3 regions of the Erwinia sp. AK-PDG3-5 genome follow, and region 3 is predicted to be linked to each of the others. Evidence: predicted binding sites of a transcription regulator. Region 3 holds the regulator's gene; each other region holds the start of a gene.

Region 1 (7,571 bases), 1.7 Mb from region 3:
GATGGCAGAACATTACGGCGTGCCGGTTATTCTGCACACCGACCACTGCGCGAAAAAACTGCTGCCATGGATCGACGGTCTGCTGGACGCGGGTGAAGCTCACTTCGAGAAAACCGGTAAGCCACTGTTCTCTTCTCACATGATCGACCTGTCAGAAGAATCACTGGAAGAAAACATCGAGATCTGCAGCACCTATCTGGCCCGTATGGCTAAAATCAACATGACGTTGGAAATCGAACTGGGTTGTACCGGTGGCGAAGAAGACGGCGTGGACAACAGCCACATGGACGCATCTGCGCTGTACACTCAGCCAGAAGACGTTGATTACGCATACGAAAAACTGAATGCCATCAGCCCGCGTTTCACTATCGCTGCGTCATTCGGTAACGTGCACGGCGTGTACAAGCCAGGCAACGTTAAGCTGACCCCGACCATCCTGCGTGATTCTCAGGACTATGTGAGCAAGAAACACAACCTGCCACACAACTCGCTGGATTTCGTGTTCCACGGTGGTTCCGGTTCTTCTGCTGCAGAAATCGAAGAGTCAATCAGCTACGGCGTGATCAAAATGAATATCGATACCGACACCCAATGGGCAACCTGGGACGGTATCCTGCAGTACTATAAAAAGAATGAAGGCTATCTGCAGGCCCAGCTGGGTAACCCGGAAGGCGCAGACAAGCCAAACAAAAAGTACTACGATCCACGTGTCTGGCTGCGCGCATCTCAGTCATCAATGATCGTGCGTCTGGAGCAGGCATTTAAAGAGCTGAACGCAGTAGACGTTCTGTAATTTTGCCGCTTTAACGACAGTCTGAAAAAGGCCCCTTAACCGGGGCCTTTTTTTTCGCCTGTCCGGTAACAAATTGTTAATTTCGCTGCGAATTTGGCAGAGCGCGGCATTTTTGGTTACCCTTTGAGTTTGGGATGTCAGTTTGTCTGGCAAAAAAACTGCTTACTTCCCGCAGGGGAAAAACAACAGGAATACGAAATGGAAGATCTGAACGTGGTACATGGCATTAACAACGCAGGAGGTTGGCTGGTGCGCAACCAGGAGCTGCTGTTAAGTTATGCCGTAAATATCGCGGCGGCCATTGCGATTATCATCGTCGGGATGATTGTGGCGCGCCTCCTCTCCAACACCCTGAATAAAGTGCTGCTGGCGCGTCATATCGATGCCACGGTAGCCGACTTCCTGTCTGCACTGGTGCGCTACGGGGTCATCGCCTTTACGCTGATTGCCGCCCTGGGCAGGGTAGGCGTGCAGACAGCCTCAGTGATCGCGGTGCTCGGTGCCGCCGGTTTAGCCATTGGTCTGGCGGTGCAGGGCGCGCTGGCAAACCTGGCGGCCGGCGTGTTGCTGGTGACCTTCCGTCCATTCCGAACCGGTGAATTCATTGATATCGGCGTGATGGGGACGGTGCAGAGCGTGCAGATCTTCTCTACCACCCTGAAAACCGCCGACGGCAAAATTGTCGTGGTGCCAAACGGTAAAATCATCGCCGGGAACATTGTTAACTTCTCGCGGGAGCCGGTGCGCCGTAATGAGTTCATTATCGGTGTGGCCTATGATGCCGACGTTGATCAGGTGATCCAGCTGCTGCAGGAAGTGGTTGATGCCGAGCCTCGCGTGCTGCGCGATATGGGCATCCAGATCGGGCTGAATGAACTGGCCGCCTCTTCAGTAAACTTCGTGGTGCGCTGCTGGAGTAATGCCGGTGACCTGCAGAACGTTTACTGGGACCTGATGAAGAACTTCAAGCGCACGCTGGATGCGCATCAGATTGGCATTCCTTATCCGCAGATGGACGTTCACCTGCATCAGGTGAAGTCCGCTGATGATCAGCAAGCTGAAGCCAAAACCGCGACGCCCGAGGTCGCACCGTCGTTACCTAAGCCAGAATAATCAGTACGTTAAAGGCGAGCCGCGGTTCGCCTTTTTTGCCTTAATAGTATTAGTAAAATTGATATAACATTAGTTTATTCCATTTCCTCTAATGAATCTTCCGCTATACACTCGCCTGCAATTATTCAGGACGAGGTGTTTACCGTGTTTTCAATTTTCTTTCAGGGCATGGCTCTGGGTGCTGCGTTAATCCTGCCATTGGGCCCGCAAAACGCGTTGGTGTTAAATCAGGGCGTCCGTCGTCAGTATCATCTCATGACCGCCGGCCTCTGCACCTTAAGCGACATCGTCTTGATTTGTGCCGGCGTGTTTGGCGGCAGTGCCTTGCTTACCCAGTCGCCACTGCTGCTCAATCTGGTGACCTGGGGCGGGGTGGTTTTCCTGCTATGGTACGGCTGGGGAGCGTTACGTACTGCGTTCAGCTGCAACATTGAACTCTCTTCCTCTACCGCGATGAAACAGGGCCGCTGGCGGATAGTGGCCACCATGATGGCGGTGACCTGGCTGAATCCGCATGTCTATATCGATACCTTTGTGGTGCTCGGCAGTCTGGGCGGACAGTTGCCGGCAGCTGCGCGTAGCTGGTTTGCGCTGGGGTCGGTCACCGCATCAATCCTGTGGTTCTTTGGCCTGGCGTCACTCGCCGCCTGGCTGTCACCGCTGCTGAATACGGCGAAGGCCCAACGCATCATCAATGCGCTGGTTGGGGTAATGATGTGGGGTATTGCGTTAAAGCTGGCGTTGCAGGCAACAGGTTTCCACTAATTGTCTGATGGGGATGATTTCAGTCACAAGGAACTCACTCCAGGAATTAAGGTCATAGCCTGATACCCAAAAACGCAATAACATATGCCAGCTTGTTGCGTTTTGACGGAACATTTCTCTGGCGGTGAGGCAATTTTCCCCGTCAGTAAACCTTGATGTGACTGAAATACCCCACGGAGGAACCCAGTGAAGCTTACTAAATTGGCCCTGGCCGCAATGATTGGATTTGGAACCGTACCGGCTCTGGCGCTGGCAGATGAGCTGCCGAATGGCCCACACGTTGTGACGTCTGGCCAGTCCAGTGTTGAAGCCACACCGGATATCGCTACGCTGGCTATTGAAGTCAGCATTTCGGCGAAAGATGCCGCGACAGCCAAGGCTCAGGCCGATACGCGAGTCGCGCAGTACTTTGATTTCCTGCAGAAAAATGGCATTGAGAAGAAAGATATTGATGCCGCTAATCTGCGTACGCAGCCAGAATATGACTACACCAAAGAAGGCAAAGCGGTGCTGAAAGGCTACCGTGCGGTGCGTCAGGTGCAGGTGACTCTGCGTCAGTTAGATAAGTTGAACGAGCTGCTGGACGGTGCGCTGAAGTCTGGCCTGAACGAAATCCGCTCCGTTGAGCTGGGCGTGGCCCATCCGGATGAGTACCGCGACAAGGCGCGTCAGGCCGCGATTCAGGACGCGACGCAGCAGGCAGGCGAGCTGGCGAAAGGCTTTAATACCAAGCTGGGCCCGGTTTACAGCATCCGTTATCACGTTGCTAACTACCAGCCAATGCCGGTCGCGCGCATGTATAAAATGGCCGATGCCGCACCGATGACCTCCGCGGCGGAAACCTATGAAAAGCAGAGCATTCACTTCGACGATCAGGTTGATGTGGTGTTTGAACTGCAGCGTAACCCGTAATCGCAAAAAGGGCGCTGTCGCTGACAACGCCCTGTGTATGCTGTATTCAGGGCTCCTAGTGGGAGCCTTTTTTATGGCTTATTCCGGCTGACGCAGGACGCGATGGCCGTGAGCGATCAACGCATCGGTGACCTTGCGCATCAGGCGGCTTTCTGGCGCGAAGCGGTGCCAGTAAAGCATCCGGCGCTGGAACAGGCCCGGCGTTAAGTCAATCAGCTCGCCTTCTGCCAGCTCGCGCTCAATCTGCAGGTGCGGGATCATACAGCAGGTGGTGCCCTGACGCGCCAGCTGCACAAACGCTTCTGAAGAGTTAACGATATGGCAGGGAACGCTGCCCGGTGACAGGTCAAAGTTCTGTTGTAAAAAGGCCTGATGCATATCATCCAGATGGTCGAAGGCCACCGCGGGTGCTTTCAGCAGGGCAGAGCGGGTCACGCCATTCGGGAAATAACGCGCCGCAAACTCCTTCGAGCCGACAAACAGATAATCCAGCGCGCCGAGCTGATCCACCAGGCAGCTTGGCAGAGGCTGATGCTGAATACTCACTGCCCCAACCACTTCGCCACGACGCAGGCGTTCCTGCGTGCGGCTTTCATCTTCCACCTGCAGGTTCAGACGCACCGGAGAGTCGGTTAATACGGTTTTCAGCGCGGGTAGCAGCCAGGTTGCCAGACTGTCGGCGTTTATCGCCAGCGACAGCAGCAATGGCGTGGTGCCGCTGTTCTCATCGCCCAGCCACTCCTCTTCCAGCAGTTCAACCTGGTGCAGTAACGCCAGCAGCTTTTGCCCTTGCTCGGTTGGGCGTGGCGGCACGGTACGCACCAGCAGCGGCTGGCCGAACATATTCTCCAACTGTTTGATTCGTTGCGAGACTGCCGACTGGGTAATGCAAAGCTTTTGTGCTGCGCGTTCGAAGCCGCGCTCGCGAATCACTGCATCCAGCGCCTGAAGCGTGCGATAATCCGGGCGTTTCATAGTGGGTGATAACTCTCTTTCAGGTGTGGAAACTGCACTATGCCATATTTTTGTCACTTTGCCCTGGGCAAAGGCGACATTATCCCGCTTCAGGTTTGTGGCCTGGCTTCCAAAGTGCCAACAAAGCCCGCGTGAAGGCAGTCATTTCCATCGGGTTGTTTTATACTAGCGCCACACTGTAGCTGTACGGAATCTAAACTTACCATGACACAGGATGAACTGAAAAAGGCCGTAGGTTGGGCAGCGCTGGACTATGTTACCCCGGGCACCATTGTCGGTGTGGGGACGGGTTCCACTGCCGCTCACTTTATCGATGCATTGGGCTCGATCAAACACCAGATTGACGGTGCGGTCTCCAGCTCTGAGGCTTCAACAGAGAAGCTGAAAAGCCTGGGTATTCAGGTATTCGACCTCAACGAGATTGATTCCCTGTCGGTCTACGTCGATGGCGCTGATGAGATCAACGGCATGATGCAGATGATCAAAGGCGGTGGCGCGGCGCTGACGCGGGAGAAAATCATCTCTGCGGTGGCGGATAAGTTTGTCTGTATAGCGGATGAGTCTAAGCAGGTTGATGTGCTGGGCGGTTTCCCGCTGCCGGTGGAAGTGATCCCGATGGCCCGCAGTTTTGTGGCGCGTGAACTGGTGAAGCTGGGCGGCCTGCCGGAATACCGTCAGCATGTGCTGACCGATAACGGCAACATAATTCTCGACGTGCATAATCTCAAAATTCTGGACCCAATTGCGCTGGAGAAAGCGATCAATGCGCTGCCAGGCGTGGTCACGGTGGGGCTGTTTGCGGCACGCTGTGCCGACGTTGCGCTAATCGGGACCGCCAACGGCGTGAAGACCATAGTAAAATGATCTTACCGGCGCCGCCATGGCGTCGGTTATTTTCTGATAAAAAACATCTTTTCTGAACCCGATGAAATTTGGTGACTTATGTCACATAACTTTCCTGCGCAGGCTTATCCTGCTAATCCTTTTCACCATTCCCCGATTATCTGCCAAATTGTGCTGCCTTGCCTGTTAGCCGTGCTGGCCCCAAGGCAATCGTTTGTATTGCCGCAGCCGTAAATTTTGATATTTTGGCAGAAGGCTATCTTATACCCGGATGTAGATGGGGTAAGCTGGCACTTCTGAAGTCGCAAAAATAGGGTCGGGAAATGGCAAAAGTATCACTGGAGAAAGACAAGATTAAGTTCCTGCTGGTGGAAGGCGTCCACCAGAGCGCGGTCGAGAATTTGCGCGCATCAGGGTACACCAACATCGAATTTCATAAAGGCGCGCTGGACAGCGAAGCTCTGAAAGAGTCCATCCGCGACGCGCACTTTATCGGTATCCGCTCGCGCACCAACCTCACTGAAGAGATTTTCGCTGCGGCGGAAAAACTGGTGGCGGTCGGCTGCTTCTGTATCGGAACCAACCAGGTTGATCTGACTGCTGCTGGCAGTCGTGGCATCCCGGTATTTAATGCACCTTTCTCCAATACCCGATCCGTTGCAGAGCTGGTCATCGGCGAGCTGCTGTTAATGCTGCGCGGCGTGCCTGCCGCTAACGCCAAAGCACACCGTGGCATCTGGAACAAACTGGCCGTGGGCTCATTTGAAGCCCGTGGTAAGAAGCTGGGCATCATCGGCTACGGCCATATCGGCATGCAGCTGGGCGTGCTGGCGGAAAGCCTGGGCATGCACGTGTTCTTCTATGATATTGAGAGCAAGCTGCCGCTGGGTAACGCCACGCAGGTCCGCCATCTGCCTGACCTGCTGAATATGAGTGATGTGGTCAGCCTGCATGTGCCAGAGACGCTCTCTACGCAGAACATGATGGGCGCAGAAGAGCTGGCGATGATGAAGCCAGGCTCACTGCTGATTAACGCCTCACGTGGCACCGTGGTCGATATTCCGGCCCTGTGTAAAGTGCTGGCTGACAAGCATCTGGCGGGCGCGGCAATTGACGTGTTCCCGGAAGAGCCTGCCACCAACAGCGATCCGTTCCTTTCGCCGCTGTGCGAGTTTGATAACGTGATCCTGACGCCACACATCGGCGGCTCAACGCAGGAAGCGCAGGAAAATATCGGTATCGAAGTGGCGGGCAAGCTGGCTAAGTACTCGGATAACGGTTCAACGCTGTCTGCGGTTAACTTCCCGGAAGTGTCCCTGCCGATGCATGGCGACCAAAGTCGTTTGCTGCACATTCATGAGAACCGTCCAGGCGTGCTGACCGCAATCAACAACATCTTTGCAGACCAGGGCGTCAACATCGCCGCACAGTACCTGCAAACCACCCCACAGATGGGTTATGTGGTGATTGATGTCGATGCACCGCAGGATGTAGCGGACAAAGCGCTGCAGCTGATGAAAGCCATTCCGGGCACCATCCGTGCTCGTCTGCTGTACTGATTAAGCTGGCGGGTTAACGCCCGCTCCGTTAATCAGCATAAAAAAGCCCCGTCAATTGCCCGGGGCTTTTTTTATAGCGATTCAGCCTTACCACTGCCAGATTTTCGACGGCGTAATCATCGCCGGGAGCGGCACATCCCACTCCGCAACGGGCAGGTCATCAACCAGCTGGCAATCATGCCCAAGGCCGACGGGTAAAAATCCGTGCTGCTGCCAGTTTTGCAGCGTGCGGTCGTAAAAACCACCGCCCATCCCCAGCCGTTGTCCCTGCTTATCAAAGGCCACTAACGGCACCAACAGCACATCCAGCTCGCTAAGCGTGGCCAGATTGCGGATATCCAACGGCGGCTCAGGAATACGCAGCCGGTTGGGCGTAAGCGTCGTATGCTCATCATAACGAATAAACAGCAGTTGGCCTTCGGAGAACGGATGGAGCACCGGCAGGTACACCTGCTGCTTGTGCTGCCAGAGTTTGGCAATCAGCGGACGGGTATTCAGCTCACCGTCGAAAGAGAGAAACAGGGCGATTTTTTTGGCTTGTTGTATCGGGGCAAAATTAAGCGCGCGTTCGGCGGCTTGCACGGCGGCGAGCTGTTGCTGCTCGGGTGTCA
Region 2 (7,571 bases), 2.0 Mb from region 3:
TTTGCAATGCACGCATCGCGCCCAGCGCCATTTCATCATTCTGCGCGAACACGGCCTGCACATCAGGATGCGCGGTCAGCAGGTTTTGCATCACGTTCAGGCCTTTAGTGCGGTCGAAATCAGCGGGCTGGCTGGCAAGGATCTGGAAGTGGTGCGCATCAGCCGCGGTTTTGAAGCCTTCGCCACGCTCACGGGCAGCAGAGGTACCGGCAATACCGGCCAGCTCGATGATTTTGGCGTTATCGCCCAGTTTTTTGGCCATGTAGTCACCGGCCATTTTACCGCCGAAACGGTTATCAGAGGCGACGTGACTCACTACTTTGCCCTGGGAAGCCACGCGGTCGAGGGTGATGACCGGGATATTCGCCTGGTTCGCCATCTTCACGGCATTGCCCACCGCGTCTGAATCGGTTGGGTTGATCAGCAGCAGTTTGGTGCCGCGAACGGTCAGGTCCTGCACGTTAGCCAGCTCTTTCGCCGGGTTGTTTTGTGAATCCAGCACCACCAGGTTGTAGCCCAGCTTATCCGCTTCTTTCTGTGCGCCATCTTTTAAGGAGACGAAGAACGGGTTATTCAGTGTGGAAACCACCAGCGCGATGGTGTCTTTTGCCAGCGCGTTTGCGCTGACGGTTACGCCAAGCAGAACAGCAAGTGCAGTCAGTTTCATTTTCATCATAAATTCCTGTAGGGGAGAGTTATTTACTGCTTTTGTTATCTACCAGCACCGCCAGCAGTATCACCACAGCTTTGACGATCATTTGGTAGTAAGAAGAAACACCGAGCAGGTTGAGGCCGTTATTCAGGAAGCCGAGGATCAGCGCACCGATCAAGGTTCCCATAATGCGTCCTTTACCGCCTGCCAGGCTGGTACCGCCGAGCACCACGGCCGCGATAGCATCCAGCTCATAGCCGGTTCCCGCCGTTGGCTGAGCCGAAGAGAGACGCGCCACTTCAATCGTGCCAGCCAGCGCGGCCAGCATGCCGCACAGGGCATAAACGATGATTTTAACGCGGCTGACGCTGATGCCGGATAAACGGGTCGCCGCTTCGTTGCCGCCCAGCGCGTAGATATAACGGCCCAGACGCGTGTGATGCAGCATGTACCAGGCCGCGAAGAAGACGATGGCCATGATCCACACCGGCGTTGGGATGCCCAGCGGGCGGCCGATGCCGAACCAGCCAAACAGATCGGCATTGTCATTAAAGCCGGTGTTCACCGGGCTGCCGTTGGTATAAACCATGGTCACGCCACGCAACAGCAACATCATCACCAGCGTGGCGATAAAGGCCTGAACCTTGCCCTTGGCGACAATCGTGCCGGTCAGCGCGCCAATCGCCGCGCCCAATGCCAGCGATCCCGCCACGGCGACCAGGGCATTCACTTCCAGGCCCACCAGCGAAGCGCCCACCGCGCCGGTCAATGCCAGCAATGAACCCACGGAAAGATCGATGCCCGAGGTCAGGATCACCAGCGTCATGCCCACCGCCATAATGGCGTTGACCGACGTCTGCTGCAGGATGTTGAACAGGTTATTGACGGTGAAGAAGTTCGGGCTGAGGCTCGACACAATGGCGATCAGCACGATCAGGGCGATCAGCGATTTTTGCTCCAGCAGCCAGCTTTTGCTGAAGATGCGGTTGGCACGAAGGGTTTGGGTACTCATAGTTTTGCTAGCTCCACGCTATGTTGCTTGCCTACCGCCGCCGCCATTAAGACTTCCTGCGTGGCTTGTTCAATGGGGAAGTCACCGCTCAGGCGGCCTTCGTGCATCACCAGCACGCGATCGCTCATACCCAGCACTTCAGGCATCTCAGAGGAGACGAGAATGATGCTCAGCCCTTCTTCTTTGAACTGATTGATTAACTGATAAATTTCTTTCTTGGCCCCGACATCGACGCCGCGCGTCGGCTCATCGAGGATCAACACTTTTGGCCGGGTCATCAGACCGCGAGCGATGGCGACTTTCTGTTGATTACCGCCAGACAGTAGCCCAATTGGCTGGTCCATTGACGGGGTTTTCACATTGAAAAGCTGAATAAAATCGCCAACCGCCATCTGCTCTTCAGCGTGCTTCAGGCGTCCGCCTTTGTGGCTGAAGTAATCCAGCGCGGTTAAAGACATGTTCTCTTTCACCGACATGCCCAGCACCAGTCCATCGCGTTTACGGTCTTCAGAGATATAGACGATGCCGTTTTTCAGCCCTTCTTCAGGCGAACGCGTGGTGACGTTTTTGCCGTCGAGCTGCACGCTGCCACTGCTGCGCGGCATCGCGCCGTATAACACCTTCATTAATTCGGTACGGCCCGCGCCCATCAGCCCGGCAACACCCAGAATTTCACCTTTGCGCAGGGTGAAGCTGATATCGTCAACGCCCGGCCCGGTTAGATGTTCCACCTTGAGGCGAACCTCACCAGGCGCTTTATCCAGCCGCGGATACTGCTCTTCCAGCTTGCGGCCAACCATCATTTCAATCAGCGAATCTTCTTCCAGGCTTTCCACCGCCCGCTCGGCAATAAACTGTCCGTCGCGGAAAATGGTCACGTCATCGCAGATTTCGAAGATTTCCTTCATGCGGTGCGAGATATAGACAATGCCGCACCCCTGCGCCTTCAGCTCGCGGATCACGCGGAACAGCGACGCGGTTTCGGTATCGGTCAGTGCATCGGTGGGTTCGTCCATCACGATTACTTTCGACTCATAACTCAGCACTTTAGCAATCTCGACCATTTGCTGGTCGCCGATCGACAGATCGCCCACCAGCTTGTGGCTGCTAAAACGCAGATTGAGTTTTTTCAGCAGCACGTCGGCTTCGGCGTGCATTTTCTTCCACTGGATGCGGCCAAACGCGTTAATAAACTCACGGCCGAGGAAGATGTTTTCCGCAATGCTCAGCTGTGGGATCAGGTTCAGCTCCTGATGAATAATGCCAATGCCGGCTTCCTGCGACGCTTTTGGCCCGTTGAAGGAGACCTCATTGCCCAGCCAGGTGATGCGGCCCGCATCACGCGCATAGATCCCGGTCATCACCTTCATCATGGTGGATTTACCGGCACCATTTTCGCCGACCAGCGCCATCACTCTGCCCGGATAGACCGAGAGTGCCGCGCCGGAAAGCGCCTTCACGCCGGGAAAGGATTTATCAATACCTTGCAGTTGCAGTAAAGGTTGCATCATGGCCTCAGAAGGTCACGCCAGCGGTCAGGATGATATTCGCGTAGGGGGAACATTCCCCACTGCGGATCACGGCCTGACTACGCTGGGTTTGCTGTTTTAACTGGTGGTGAGTGACGTACTGGATCGAGATGGTGTTTCCCTGATGTTGTTGCAGCAAGTCGAGCAGGGCTAACAGGTCGCTGTGAAGCTTGGGATTATGAGATTTGATCTCTTCCGCGATGATGGCACTTTCTACCTGCATCTCTTCGGTCACGGTGTGAACCACCTGCAAAAAGCTGGGAATACCGTGGGTCAGCGCCAGATCGATACGCTGAGGGCCGACCGGAATTGGCAAGCCCGCATCGCCGATGGTCAGGCTGTCGGTATGCCCGAGGCGGGAAACCACGGACGAGATATCAGAATTCAGTAAGGTGCCTTTTTTCATCTTTCACTCCAGAGCGAAACGTTTCGCTGATCCGGAGTTTAAGAGAGGCAGGGGCGAAAACAACCGCCAAATCGCGAAATTGTGATCGCCATCGAAACGTTTCGCTGTTGCCTGCCTCGGGTTTGGCTTAAGGCTGGGATCGTGGCTGGAGGTTAGAGGATCTGGCTTAAATGGAGCTGGCTCATCAGCAAATGATTGTCGGCATAATCGACCGGCACCGCGACGACGGCAGGGCCCTGCACGTCCATCGCTTTACGCAGCGTTGGCTCTAACGCTTCGGCACTATCTACCGCAAATCCGGCGGCGCCAAAGGCTTCGGCATAGGCTTTGAAATCGACCGGGCCGAATTTTACCCCCGACACCCGCTGATATTTCTTCTGCTCCTGCATCGCCACCATGTTGTATTCCTCATCCACCCAGATGATATGCAGAATATTGGCTTTGAGCCTGACGGCAGTTTCCAGCTCCATACTGGACTGCAGGAATCCGCCATCGCCGGAGACAGACACCACTTTACGGCTCGGGTCGACCAGCCAGGCGCCAATGGCCCACGGCAGCGCCACGCCCATCGTCTGTTGCCCGTTGGAGATCATAATCTGACGCGCCCGGAAGCTGTAAAGGTAGCGGGCGATCCAGATATGGAAGCTTCCCATATCCACCGTCAGGGTGACGTCGCTGTTAATGATGTCCTGCATCGCCCGCACGATGCGCAGCGGATGCAAGGCAAACTGATTCAGATTCTGGCCCTGCAATGTCAGTAGTTCCCGCTGCTGCTGGCGATCGTGCAGAATCGACGCGGCCTGTGAGCTGAGCTGCAAAGGCGAGGCAATGCGGGCGGCCAGTTTGTCGAGCGTTGCGGCGATATCGCCCACCAGTTCAGCATCCGGCAAATAGCAGTTATCCACTTCCGCAGGCAGCACATCGATATGCACCAGGGTGGCCGTCCCGCTGTTCCACATCGCCGGCTCATATTCCACCGGGCTATAGCCGATAGTGATAATCAGGTCAGCCTGACGTAAAAGACGATCGCCCGCCTGATTGTTAAACAAGCCTACCCGGCCGGCAAAGCGTGAAAAGTGTCCCTGACGTACGGCCCCAGCCGCCTGATAGGTGCTGGTGACGGGAATATGGCTGCGCTCCAGCAAACGGTGTAGCGCATCGCTGTTTTCCGGCTGGCTGGCCATCAGTCCCAGCAGCAGCACCGGGTTTTTGGCCTGCGCAATCTGTGCAGCAACCGCCTCAATTGCCACATCCGGCGCGGCACCCAGCAGCACCTGACCTTTGCTGGTCAGCAGATTGCCCCGGGCCGGCTGATCGACAATATCCTGCGGCAGGCTGACAAAGGCACCGCCGCCCCTGCCGTGTTCAGCCTGGCGGAAGGCGTTGGAGATCACTTCAGACAGGGCATTGGCATCGGTGACTTCAACGGCATATTTGGTGACCGGACGGAACATGGCGACGGTGTCCATGCTCTGATGCACCTGTTTTGCACTGTCCGCGCGCTTCACCGCGCCGCCCAACGCCACCACCGGATCGCCTTCACTGGTGGCGGTGGCCATACCGGTGATCAGATTCGAGCAACCGGGGCCGGAGGTGACCAGCGCCACGCCCGCGTTGCCGGTCAGCCGTCCTACCGCCGCGGCCATAAAGGCCGCATTGGCTTCATGGCGCACCGGGATGGTCTGGATAGTGGAGTCCACCAGCGAATCAAAGACCTTATCGATTTTGGCGCCCGGAATACCAAAGACCTGCTTCACGCCCTGAGCTTCCAGCTGCGCCACGACCAGATCGGCGCCATGTTGCCATAGCTGAGTATCGGTTGGGTTTTTCATCATGACTCCTTAGGGGATTAGCTCTCAACGGAACGAATGGCCGAATCCAGATCGTCGGGATTCAGGTTGGCTTGCAGAAAGTCGTTATCTTTTGGCAGGTCGATCACCAGTTTGCTGATCGCACCGAAGGTCAGCACCCCTTCCTCCAGCCGGTAATCCAGCAGATGGCCGCCACCCTGACGGTCATCGGTAATAAAGTGTTCGTGATAACCCGCCACGTTAATGCCCTGCATATATTGCGGCGTACGGAAACCAATCAGCACGCCGTTCCGCTCGCTGAAGTGAAAGGTGGGTTGCTGGCCGAGCACTTCGGGCATGCTGCGATACGGGCGATGCTGGCAAGGCACGGTGCGGGTCTGCGCCTCGGAGAAGCGGCCGTCGATGCGCAGTGCGCAGAACTGGTTATCGGAGGTGACCTGACTGTCGATATAGTCGTGAATATCCTGACGACCCATCGGCTGAGTAAAGTGATGGCGATGCTGCGGATGGAAGAAGGTCATCACCGCAAAGGGAGTTTTCTGCTGCGGACTGGCCTCACGGGCGCTGCCATCAGCGCGTAACTGATAGACCTCGCGGTCAAAGGCAATCAGTTCGCCGTCCAGCTGGTTGAAAGTGCCGAGGCCGAAGTCGCCTTTTTTCAGCAGATCGGCGACGGTGATGTTGCCCTCGTACACGCCACTCAGCAACGCACTCATCAGAGAGGTCTGATAGATTACACTTTCTGGCTTATGCTGCTGCAATGCGCTGACGGCAGAGGCCAACTCTTGTTCGCATAAACAGTCAGTTGCATAATTTTTCATGGCATCCTCGTAGCTAAAAGGTTAAGAATCATTAACAGGATGTTGACTCGATTCAGTTACGGATACCAATATAGGAAAGCCTTCACTTTGAGACGTTTTTGATATGGAACTCCGTCACCTGCGCTATTTCGTGGCCGTCGCCCAGACCCACAACTTCACCCGCGCGGCCGAACTGCTTGGGATTTCCCAACCGCCTCTGAGCCAGCAAATCCTTCGCCTTGAGCGCGAAATTGGTCTGCCGTTGTTGAAACGACTGACCCGCAGCGTTGAGCTGACCGAAGCCGGAGAGGCCTTTTATCAGGATGCCTGCCAGATCCTCGAACTCAGTGGTCATGCGCTGGAGAAAGCCAAAGGCATTGCGCGCGGCACCCGGGGACGACTTTCCCTCGGGTTCGCCAGCTCGGTGGCGTTCCATGGTTCGGTATTCAGCCTGCTCAGGGAGTTTCAGCATCGCTACCCGAATATGGAGATGATCACCGGCGAGCAGAATATGGCGACGCTTCTGCATAACCTGCAGGAAGGACTGCTGGATGCGGCCTTTGTGCGCCTGCCGTGTGAAAGCAGCAAAGCCTTTAATTTGAAGGTCATCGCCAGTGAAAAAATGCTGGCGGTGTTGCCGCCGGGCCATGTGCTGGCGGGGCAGGCCTCCCTGTCGCTGCAGCAGTTGGCGGAGGATCCGCTGATCCTCTTTCCGCAGGAAGTGGCGCCCAGCCTGTATGAGATGATCATCAGCGCCTGTCTGCGGGCCGGATTCCAGCCGCGCACCGGCCAACAGGCACCCCAAATCGCTTCCGCCATCGGGCTCGTGGCCAGTGGGTTTGGCTATACCCTGGTGCCGGAATCGCTGGGCTGCATTCGCCATCCGGACGTCACCCTGCATGCCATTGACGATGCGGTGCTAAACAGCGATATCGCCCTGGCCTGGCGACGGCTGGATCGATCGCCGGCGGTGCTGCATCTGGTGGCCACCCTCAATGAAATTCCGCCCGCCACGCGCTGAGAATGTGCCATTTTGGTGCGTATTTGCCAGGTTGGATCGCACCATTAAGGTTCACGTAACAACATCTTGAAACTTTCGGATCATTCAATTCACGAAAAAAACACTTATCTATCAAGCAATAAATAACCACCGCATCATTTACTGCACTCTGGCGTGTTTCATGCATGAGACAAAGTCTGCCGATCCATGGAGTGTAGTTATGTCTGCTAATGAACCTTCTGATTTGATTTATGGCCTTGAGGAGAAACCCACTCCGACGGTCGCGCTGTTTACCGCGTTACAGCATGTGCTGGCGAGTCTGGTGGGGGTGATCACGCCACCGTTAATTATCGGCACCGTG
Region 3 (7,571 bases):
AACCTGGGCGACGCTTACGGCCACGTCGCGCTGGGCGTTGATGATGTTGCAGCGACCTGCGATCGTATTCGCAATGATGGCGGTAATGTCACCCGTGAAGCTGGCCCGGTTAAAGGCGGCACCACCATCATCGCCTTTGTAGAAGATCCGGACGGCTACAAAATTGAACTGATTGAGAACAAGCACGCTGGCCACGGCCTGGGTGATTAATGTTCCGGGGTGCCATAATGGCACCCTTCTTCCCCCTTCCCCTGCTGCATCTCGTGGTGAAATTTGCCATAATGCGCGCTGCATTTTTTCGCCAATGAGATCCTGATGTCTGAATCGAACGAACTGAACGCCCTCAGCAGCCGTTTTCGCGGTTTTTATCCGGTAGTAATTGATGTGGAAACCGCCGGTTTTGATGCGAAGACCAACGCATTACTGGAAATAGCCGCCGTCACCCTGAAAATGGATGAGAATGGCTGGCTGGAGAAGGACGAAACGCTCCATTTCCACGTTGAGCCGTTTGAAGGTTCCATTCTGCAACCTGAAGCATTGGCTTTTAACGGTATCGATCCATCGAATCCGCTGCGCGGCGCGGTCAATGAATATGAAGCCCTGCATGCCATTTTCAAATTGGTGCGCAAGGGGATCAAGGATCACGGCTGCAATCGCGCCATTATGGTGGCCCACAATGCGACCTTCGACCTGAATTTTACCAATGCCGCAGCCGACCGTGCAGGATTAAAGCGCAACCCGTTCCATCCGTTCGTGACCTTCGATACGGCGGCACTGAGCGGACTGGTACTGGGGCAAACCGTGTTAGCTAAGGCCTGCGCCGCTGCGGGCATGGCCTTTGACAGCAGCCAGGCACACTCCGCGCTGTATGATACCGTGCAGACTGCCGACCTGTTCTGTGAACTGGTAAACCGCTGGAAACGCCTCGGTGGCTGGCCGCTGCCGATCGCAGAAGAAAGCTAGCCTGCTAACTTTCAGCCATACTCTGCTGACCTAATGTGGAGATGCTGAATGAAAACAATTGCTGTCGTTGCGCCCGGTGCCATGGGATCTGCCATTGCCGGGCTCCTCACCCACCATCATCTTGAAGTGCTGACCTTAATCGAAGGTCGTTCTCAGGCAACAGCTGAACGCGCTAAACAGGCTGGCATGAAACCGGTCAGTGCGGAGGCGTTGATGCGTGCTGATGTCATCCTCTCTATCGTACCTCCCGCCTCAGCCGTAACGCTGGCTGAGTTTCTGGCTCCGCTGTTGAGTGCTGCCCAGACCAAACCCCTTTATGTCGACTGCAATGCCATCGGTGAAGATACCCTGAAACGGGTTGCCGCAACGATTGCGCCTACCGGCGCGGGGTTTGTCGATGGCGCGATCATCGGTCTGCCGCCGGCGTCCCCTGGAGATGAAAGTCCGCAATTTTGGTTTGCGGGCGATCGGGCTGACTCTCTGGCGGAACTGGAGAGGTTCGGATTGCGGGTCAACATCATGCAGGCGCAGACTGGCGCGGCGTCGGCGTTAAAAATGTCCTACGCCGGGATCAATAAAGGCATCACCTTGCTGTCTGCACTGATGCTGATTAATGCCAGTCGGGTGGGCGCTGCCGGAGCACTGCTTGAGGAAATGGAGGCGAGCCAGCCTGCACTGCTGGCGCGTTTGCGCAAGGCTATTCCGGATATGTACAGCAAGGCCTGGCGCTGGGCGCCAGAAATGGAAGAGATTGCGACGTTAAATGCCCGCGAATTGCCCGGCGAGCCGCTTTTTCACGCCCTTGCCACCTTCTGCCGTCAGATGGCAGAGGATCAGCAACAAGGCGGAGATTTCACCGATCTGCTTAACGCTTTTCTGCAGCAGCAAAAATAAGCATAAAAAAAGGCAGGCGCTCATCACGCCTGCCTTTTCTGCTTCTGACGGGCTTATTCAGCGGCGTCAGAAGGGTATTTTTGCGCGGTATCTTTAATCAGCTGCTGCAGTTCGCCCTGCTGGTACATCTGAATAATAATGTCGCAACCGCCGACCAGTTCACCGTCAATCCACAGCTGTGGGAAGGTTGGCCAGTTGGCGTATTTAGGCAGCTCAGCACGAATTTCTGGGTTCAGCAGAATATCGACATAGGCAAAACGCTCGCCACAGGCTGAAAGTGCCTGAACGGCCTGGGCAGAGAAGCCACAGCTTGGCAGTTTTGGTGAGCCTTTCATGTACAGCAGAATCGGGTTTTCTGCTATCTGGCGCTCAATTTTTTCAATAGTACTCATAAATGGCTTCCTTAATCGGATACTTCATGTCTATTTATTGTAGCGACTCTGCGGGCCCGATGAAAACGACATTTTTTAACAGTTGGGTACGCCCTCAGAGCCACCAGCAGGCAGGCGATAGCGTTAAAATAACATTTTCCTATTGCTTTCGCTGAATTAATGCATGAGAAAAGCACAGGTTTTGCGCATATAAACAGCTGATTTGGCTAATTTTTACAGTTTTTACTTGCTCTGTATCATTGAAACAAAAAAGACCTTACCTTTTGTTAATGAGTTAGATTAGAATTGCAAAATGACGCTGCTGAAAGGCAGAACTCCCTGTTTCTGGCAAGCTGTGGCCTCTGGTCGTAGCACAAACTGTTAATGGTAACGATGCGTTTACTTATCACGCTCTTCATGCTGGCCTTTGCCCAGCTGTTTTTCAATATGGCGCACGCATCGCCACATGCCCCTATTAATGCAAATCATCATAAGGCAGATAGCAGCACGCCTGCCCGAGAGGATGAGCGACGTAAACGCCGACCGGTTAAAGCCAACAGCACAAAAAAAGTTAAAGAATCCACCAGCAAAAAATCTCGCTTAACCTCAGTACAGAAGTTGAAGCTTAAAAAGAAACCTTCGCTGCAAACCGCCTCTGTTGAGACTGCCCCGTTGCACTCCAGCAAATACAAAAAGAAAACCACCTTAAACGCCGGAAAAAAACGCTATGGCCGCCATCGTGGCAAGGTTGTCGATACTGCTGAAGAGCTGACGTCAGATTCTGTTTCTGCGCCATTAAAGTTAAGCAAAGCTCACCGCGCCCGTTATCAAAAAGCCCGTGAAACAGCGATGACCAAACTAATGGGCCAGTTAGGTAAACCTTACCAGTGGGGCGGAACGTCGCCTAAAACCGGCTTCGATTGCAGCGGCCTGGTGTGGTATGCCTACAAAGATTTAGTGAAGTTTAAAATCCCGCGCACGGCGAATGAGATGTATCACCTGCATGATGCGGCTTCGATAAAACGTGATGAGCTGGAGAAAGGCGATTTAGTCTTCTTCCGCATTAACGGGCGCGAGACGGCGGATCACGTTGGCGTGTATCTGGGTGGTGGGAAGTTTATTCAGTCGCCACGTACTGGCAAGGATATTCAGGTCAGCGCCCTGGCAGATGATTACTGGCAGCGCCACTATATTGGTGCCCGCCGGATGATGACGCCAAAAACCATTCGATAGCAGAAATACTCAGAGCCGATCGTCAGACCGGCCCTGTTTGCACTTAATGCATGATCGCGGTGAAGCTAAACGCCATAATCATCAACAGTGCGCAAACCGTGGTCAGTAACGAGAATTTCAGATCGGTATCCATTTTTAATCCTAAATAGCCCTACAGTTTATGATGCCATCAATTTTCCCATACTTGACGGTAAAAATCTCGTTTTCTCTGCCAAGCCTTGTTAGAATTCTTTTTTTGTTGCGCAACGGCCCGCACCTTAAGGTGTTTAGCGGTCTTTAATCAGCGCTTTTTCCTTCCTGACGACTCCGGACAGCAACTAAAAAACGACTTCAGACGTCAGGTTTTCGATCTCACCAGGCAAACGATTAACAACAGGCTTATCAAACAGTTAAGATAGGCGCAGGAGTAGTTATTTCATGGCAACAATTAAAGATGTGGCAAAGCAAGCCGGGGTGTCCACCACCACCGTCTCCCACGTCATCAACAAGACCCGTTTCGTTGCAGAAGAAACGCGGGAAGCCGTGTGGGCCGCTATTAAGGCGCTCCACTATTCACCCAGCGCGGTTGCCCGTAGTCTGAAAGTGAATCACACCAAAACCATCGGGCTGCTGGCTACCTCGAGCGAGGCGCCCTATTTCGCCGAAATTATTGAAGCCATTGAAAACCGCTGTTTTGCCAAAGGCTACACGCTGATCCTCGGTAACGCCCACAATGATCTTGCCAAGCAACAGGCCTATCTGTCGATGATGGCGCAGAAACGCGTCGATGGCCTGCTGGTGATGTGTTCCGAATACCCGGACGAGCTGATCACCATGCTGGAAGATAACCGCAATATTCCGATGGTGGTGATGGACTGGGGTAAATCGCGCGGTGACTTTACCGATACGGTAGAAGACAACGCCTTTGAAGGCGGTTATCTGGCTGGGCGTTATCTGATCGACCGTGGGCATCGAGATATTGGTGTCATCCCGGGTCAGATGGAGCGCAACACCGGCGGTGGCCGTCTTGCCGGATTTATGAAAGCGTTGTCTGAAGCGGGCATTACCCTGCGTGACGAGTGGCTGGTTCAGGGCAATTTCGAACCAGAATCAGGTCATCAGGCGATGCAGCAAATCCTCTCACAGAAGCAGCGTCCAACGGCGGTGTTCTGCGGTGGCGATGTGATGGCGATGGGCGCAATTTGTGCGGCTGATGAGATGGGCCTGCGCGTTCCGCAGGATATATCGGTGATCGGGTACGATAACGTGCGCAACGCCCGTTACTTCACACCGGCGCTGACCACGGTTCACCAGCCAAAAGAACAGTTGGGCGAAACCGCCTTCGATATGCTGTTGGATCGTATCACCAGCAAGCGTGAAGAACCGCAGACGATTGAAGTACATCCTACATTGATCGAACGCCGTTCGGTTGCCGATGGTCCCTTCCTGGATTATCGCCGCTAATCCCGCTTAGTGCTGAGGGAGAATTCTCCCTCGGCACACCCTGTTGGCTCAGGACTCTTCCTTCAGCCATTCACTGTTCAGCGTGTCACTGTCACCCAGATAATCCAGCAACCAGCTCAGCGCCGGTGAAGCCTGCTGCTCAGACCAGCTCACGCAGCACGGGCTGTCCGGAAATCCGCCTTCCAGCGTCAGTTCATGCAAAGCGCCCTTTTGCAGCAGGGGTTGCGCCAAATGGCCCGGCACCATCCCCACGCACAAGCCCGCCAGCAGGCAGTCAAACGCGCTTTCCCAGTCTGGCACCACCAGCCGCCGCTGATTATCCAGTGTCCACGTGGTGCGTTTCGGCAAGGCTCTTGAGGTATCTTCCAGCACCAGTGAAGGCCATTCGCCGATCGCCTCTTCACTGGTTTCTGCGTGCTGACGTGCCAGCGGATGATTCGAGGCGACTACACAGCGCCAGTTGAGCGCGCCCATATTGCGGAAGGCGAACCGGCCTCCTACCGGGATAGCCTGTGTCGCGCCGATGGCCACATCCACCCGCCCGTCGGCCAACGCATCCCAGACGCCGTTAAATACTTCTGCTGACAGATGCAGTTCCATATCCGGGAAGTGTCGATAAAAGTCGACTACCAGCTGCCGGGTGCGCTGAGATTTAACGATGCGATCGACGGCGATATTAATTTGCCCTCGCCAGCCGTTAGCGACCTGCTGGCACTGTCGCCGGGTGGCGAGCATTTTTTTGATGACACTACGCCCTTCCTGGATGAATACCCGTCCCGCATCGGTCAGCACCACATCGCGATGGCGACGCTCAAACAACGGCACGGCAAGCCATTCCTCCAGCTGCCGCACGGTATAACTGATGGCTGAGGGTACGCGATGGAGCTCTACGGCGGCTGCGGTAAAACTGCCGCTGCGGGCAACCGCATCAACCACTTCAAGGGAATGTTCTGACCACATAATCTGCCTGCAATATTTTTGAACGCAACCTGCAAATATTACCGTTTCACAAGCTGTATGGCACGCGATTACACTCTGCGGCGTTTCGTTCATCACAAATAAAGAGAAAAAGAATGCCTTCGAAAGGATTTATTGTTTACCTGGCGCTGTTAAGCGTGGCAGGTTTCCTCGCTACCGATATGTACCTGCCTGCCTTTGGTGCCATGCAACAAGACCTGCAAACCGATGCCGGGATCATCAGTGCCAGCCTCAGCCTGTTCCTGGCGGGTTTTGCCATCGCCCAGCTGTTTTGGGGTCCATTGTCGGATCGTATTGGCCGTAAGCCTGTACTGTTGATGGGTCTGAGTCTGTTCGCCGTCAGTTGTGGCGCGATGTGGTGGGTAAATTCTGCTGCTGCCCTGCTGGCGTTGCGCTTTGTGCAAGCGGTGGGGATTTGTGCCGCTGCCGTCAGCTGGCAGGCACTGGTTGTCGACCGCTATTCCGCCAGCCAGGCAAACCGCGTATTCGCCTCGATCATGCCGTTAGTGGCACTCTCGCCTGCGCTCGCGCCGTTACTGGGCGCCTGGTTACTCAACCATTTCAGCTGGCGCGCCATTTTTGTCGCCCTGCTGTTGGTCGCAGTGGTGCTGCTGATTTCCACCTTGTTCCTCGCGCCAACGGTGAAGAAGCCGGTGGTGGATGGCGTGAAGAAAATGGGCTTTTTCAGCCTGTTAAAATCGCCGGTTTACAGCGGTAACGTGCTGATTTATGCCGCCTGTTCAGCCAGCTTCTTCGCCTGGCTGACCGGGTCGCCCTTCATTCTTGGCGCTCTGGGCATGTCTCCCGGTGACATTGGGCTGAGCTACGTGCCTCAGACGCTGGCCTTTTTGATTGGCGGCTTTGGCTGCCGTACGTTGCTGAAACACACTGAAGGCCGCTCCCTGCTGCCCTGGTTGCTGGCAATCTATTCCCTCAGTATTGTGGCTTTCTTTATCGCCGCGCAGATTGAAGATCCGTCTATGGTGGCGTTATTGCTGCCGTTCTGCGGTATGGCGTTAGCAAACGGTGCGATTTATCCGATTGTCGTGTCGAATGCCCTCTTACCTTTCCCGCAATCGAGTGGTAAAGCCGCTGCCCTGCAGAACACGCTGCAACTGGGTTTGTGCTGTATCGCCAGTCTGATTGTTTCCACATTTATCAGCACATCGCTGTTCACCACCTCGCTGGTGATGATCTCAACTGTTGTTCTGGCAGGAATCGGCTATATTTTACAACGGGCGAAGGCGGAAAAGCTGGCTCTGGCGGACGCACACAGCGGTCGCTAACAGCTTGATTCCAATTGGTTAGCACCCTAACAATAAACAATTGAATATTGCCTGGCGTGAGCATATACTCATTTCAGGCAACACAAAATAACAAGTTCGTCGCAATTTTTTGAGTCCTGACAGGGTGGTCAAGGTGTTATCCCGCGCGGCATTCGTTGCGCAACTCTGCAGGCACTATTCTTAACAATCCTCTGTAACGCCGGATATCAGGCGTACGGTTTATCCGTGCGTGTTCTCAAATCCTGTAGAAATTGTCTATTCTATTTCTCAGGTTTCAATCACACAGGGTGATGGAGAAGCTATGAGTTCATCGTGTATAGAAGAAGTGAGCCTGGTCGAGGATCATTGGTATCGAATCGTCCAGGAAATGCTACGCAATGCGGATATTGAGGTCAACGGCACA

What was found. The regulator PurR, encoded in region 3, represses purine synthesis genes. The targets are predictions, from matches to a motif close to CANGCAAACGTTTGCNTG.
Region 1: the regulator PurR is predicted to act here: its motif matches at 5,605-5,622, upstream of serA (phosphoglycerate dehydrogenase).
Region 2: the regulator PurR is predicted to act here: its motif matches at 3,611-3,628, upstream of rbsD (D-ribose pyranase).

The regions. Positions count from the first base shown of each region.
Region 1 covers NZ_CM165967.1:940,073-947,643, forward strand. Annotated here, with positions in the region: gene fbaA (class II fructose-bisphosphate aldolase) at 1-793, shown strand, start outside; gene mscS (small-conductance mechanosensitive channel MscS) at 992-1,906, shown strand; gene argO (arginine exporter ArgO) at 2,051-2,671, shown strand; gene AC1UKS_RS04340 (oxidative stress defense protein) at 2,858-3,583, shown strand; gene AC1UKS_RS04345 (LysR family transcriptional regulator ArgP) at 3,662-4,558, opposite strand; gene rpiA (ribose-5-phosphate isomerase RpiA) at 4,763-5,422, shown strand; gene serA (phosphoglycerate dehydrogenase) at 5,725-6,960, shown strand; gene AC1UKS_RS04360 (5-formyltetrahydrofolate cyclo-ligase) at 7,048-7,571, opposite strand, start outside.
Region 2 covers NZ_CM165967.1:4,739,479-4,747,049, forward strand. Annotated here, with positions in the region: gene rbsB (ribose ABC transporter substrate-binding protein RbsB) at 1-673, opposite strand, end outside; gene rbsC (ribose ABC transporter permease) at 696-1,664, opposite strand; gene rbsA (ribose ABC transporter ATP-binding protein RbsA) at 1,661-3,172, opposite strand; gene rbsD (D-ribose pyranase) at 3,180-3,599, opposite strand; gene alsS (acetolactate synthase AlsS) at 3,752-5,431, opposite strand; gene budA (acetolactate decarboxylase) at 5,449-6,231, opposite strand; gene AC1UKS_RS22160 (LysR family transcriptional regulator) at 6,335-7,231, shown strand; gene AC1UKS_RS22165 (nucleobase:cation symporter-2 family protein) at 7,431-7,571, shown strand, end outside.
Region 3 covers NZ_CM165967.1:2,689,735-2,697,305, forward strand. Annotated here, with positions in the region: gene gloA (lactoylglutathione lyase) at 1-210, shown strand, start outside; gene rnt (ribonuclease T) at 316-963, shown strand; gene AC1UKS_RS12355 (NAD(P)-dependent oxidoreductase) at 1,012-1,857, shown strand; gene AC1UKS_RS12360 (Grx4 family monothiol glutaredoxin) at 1,911-2,249, opposite strand; gene AC1UKS_RS12365 (C40 family peptidase) at 2,622-3,461, shown strand; gene cydH (cytochrome bd-I oxidase subunit CydH) at 3,505-3,594, opposite strand; gene purR (HTH-type transcriptional repressor PurR) at 3,879-4,904, shown strand; gene punR (DNA-binding transcriptional activator PunR) at 4,953-5,864, opposite strand; gene punC (purine nucleoside transporter PunC) at 5,978-7,168, shown strand; gene cfa (cyclopropane fatty acyl phospholipid synthase) at 7,470-7,571, shown strand, end outside.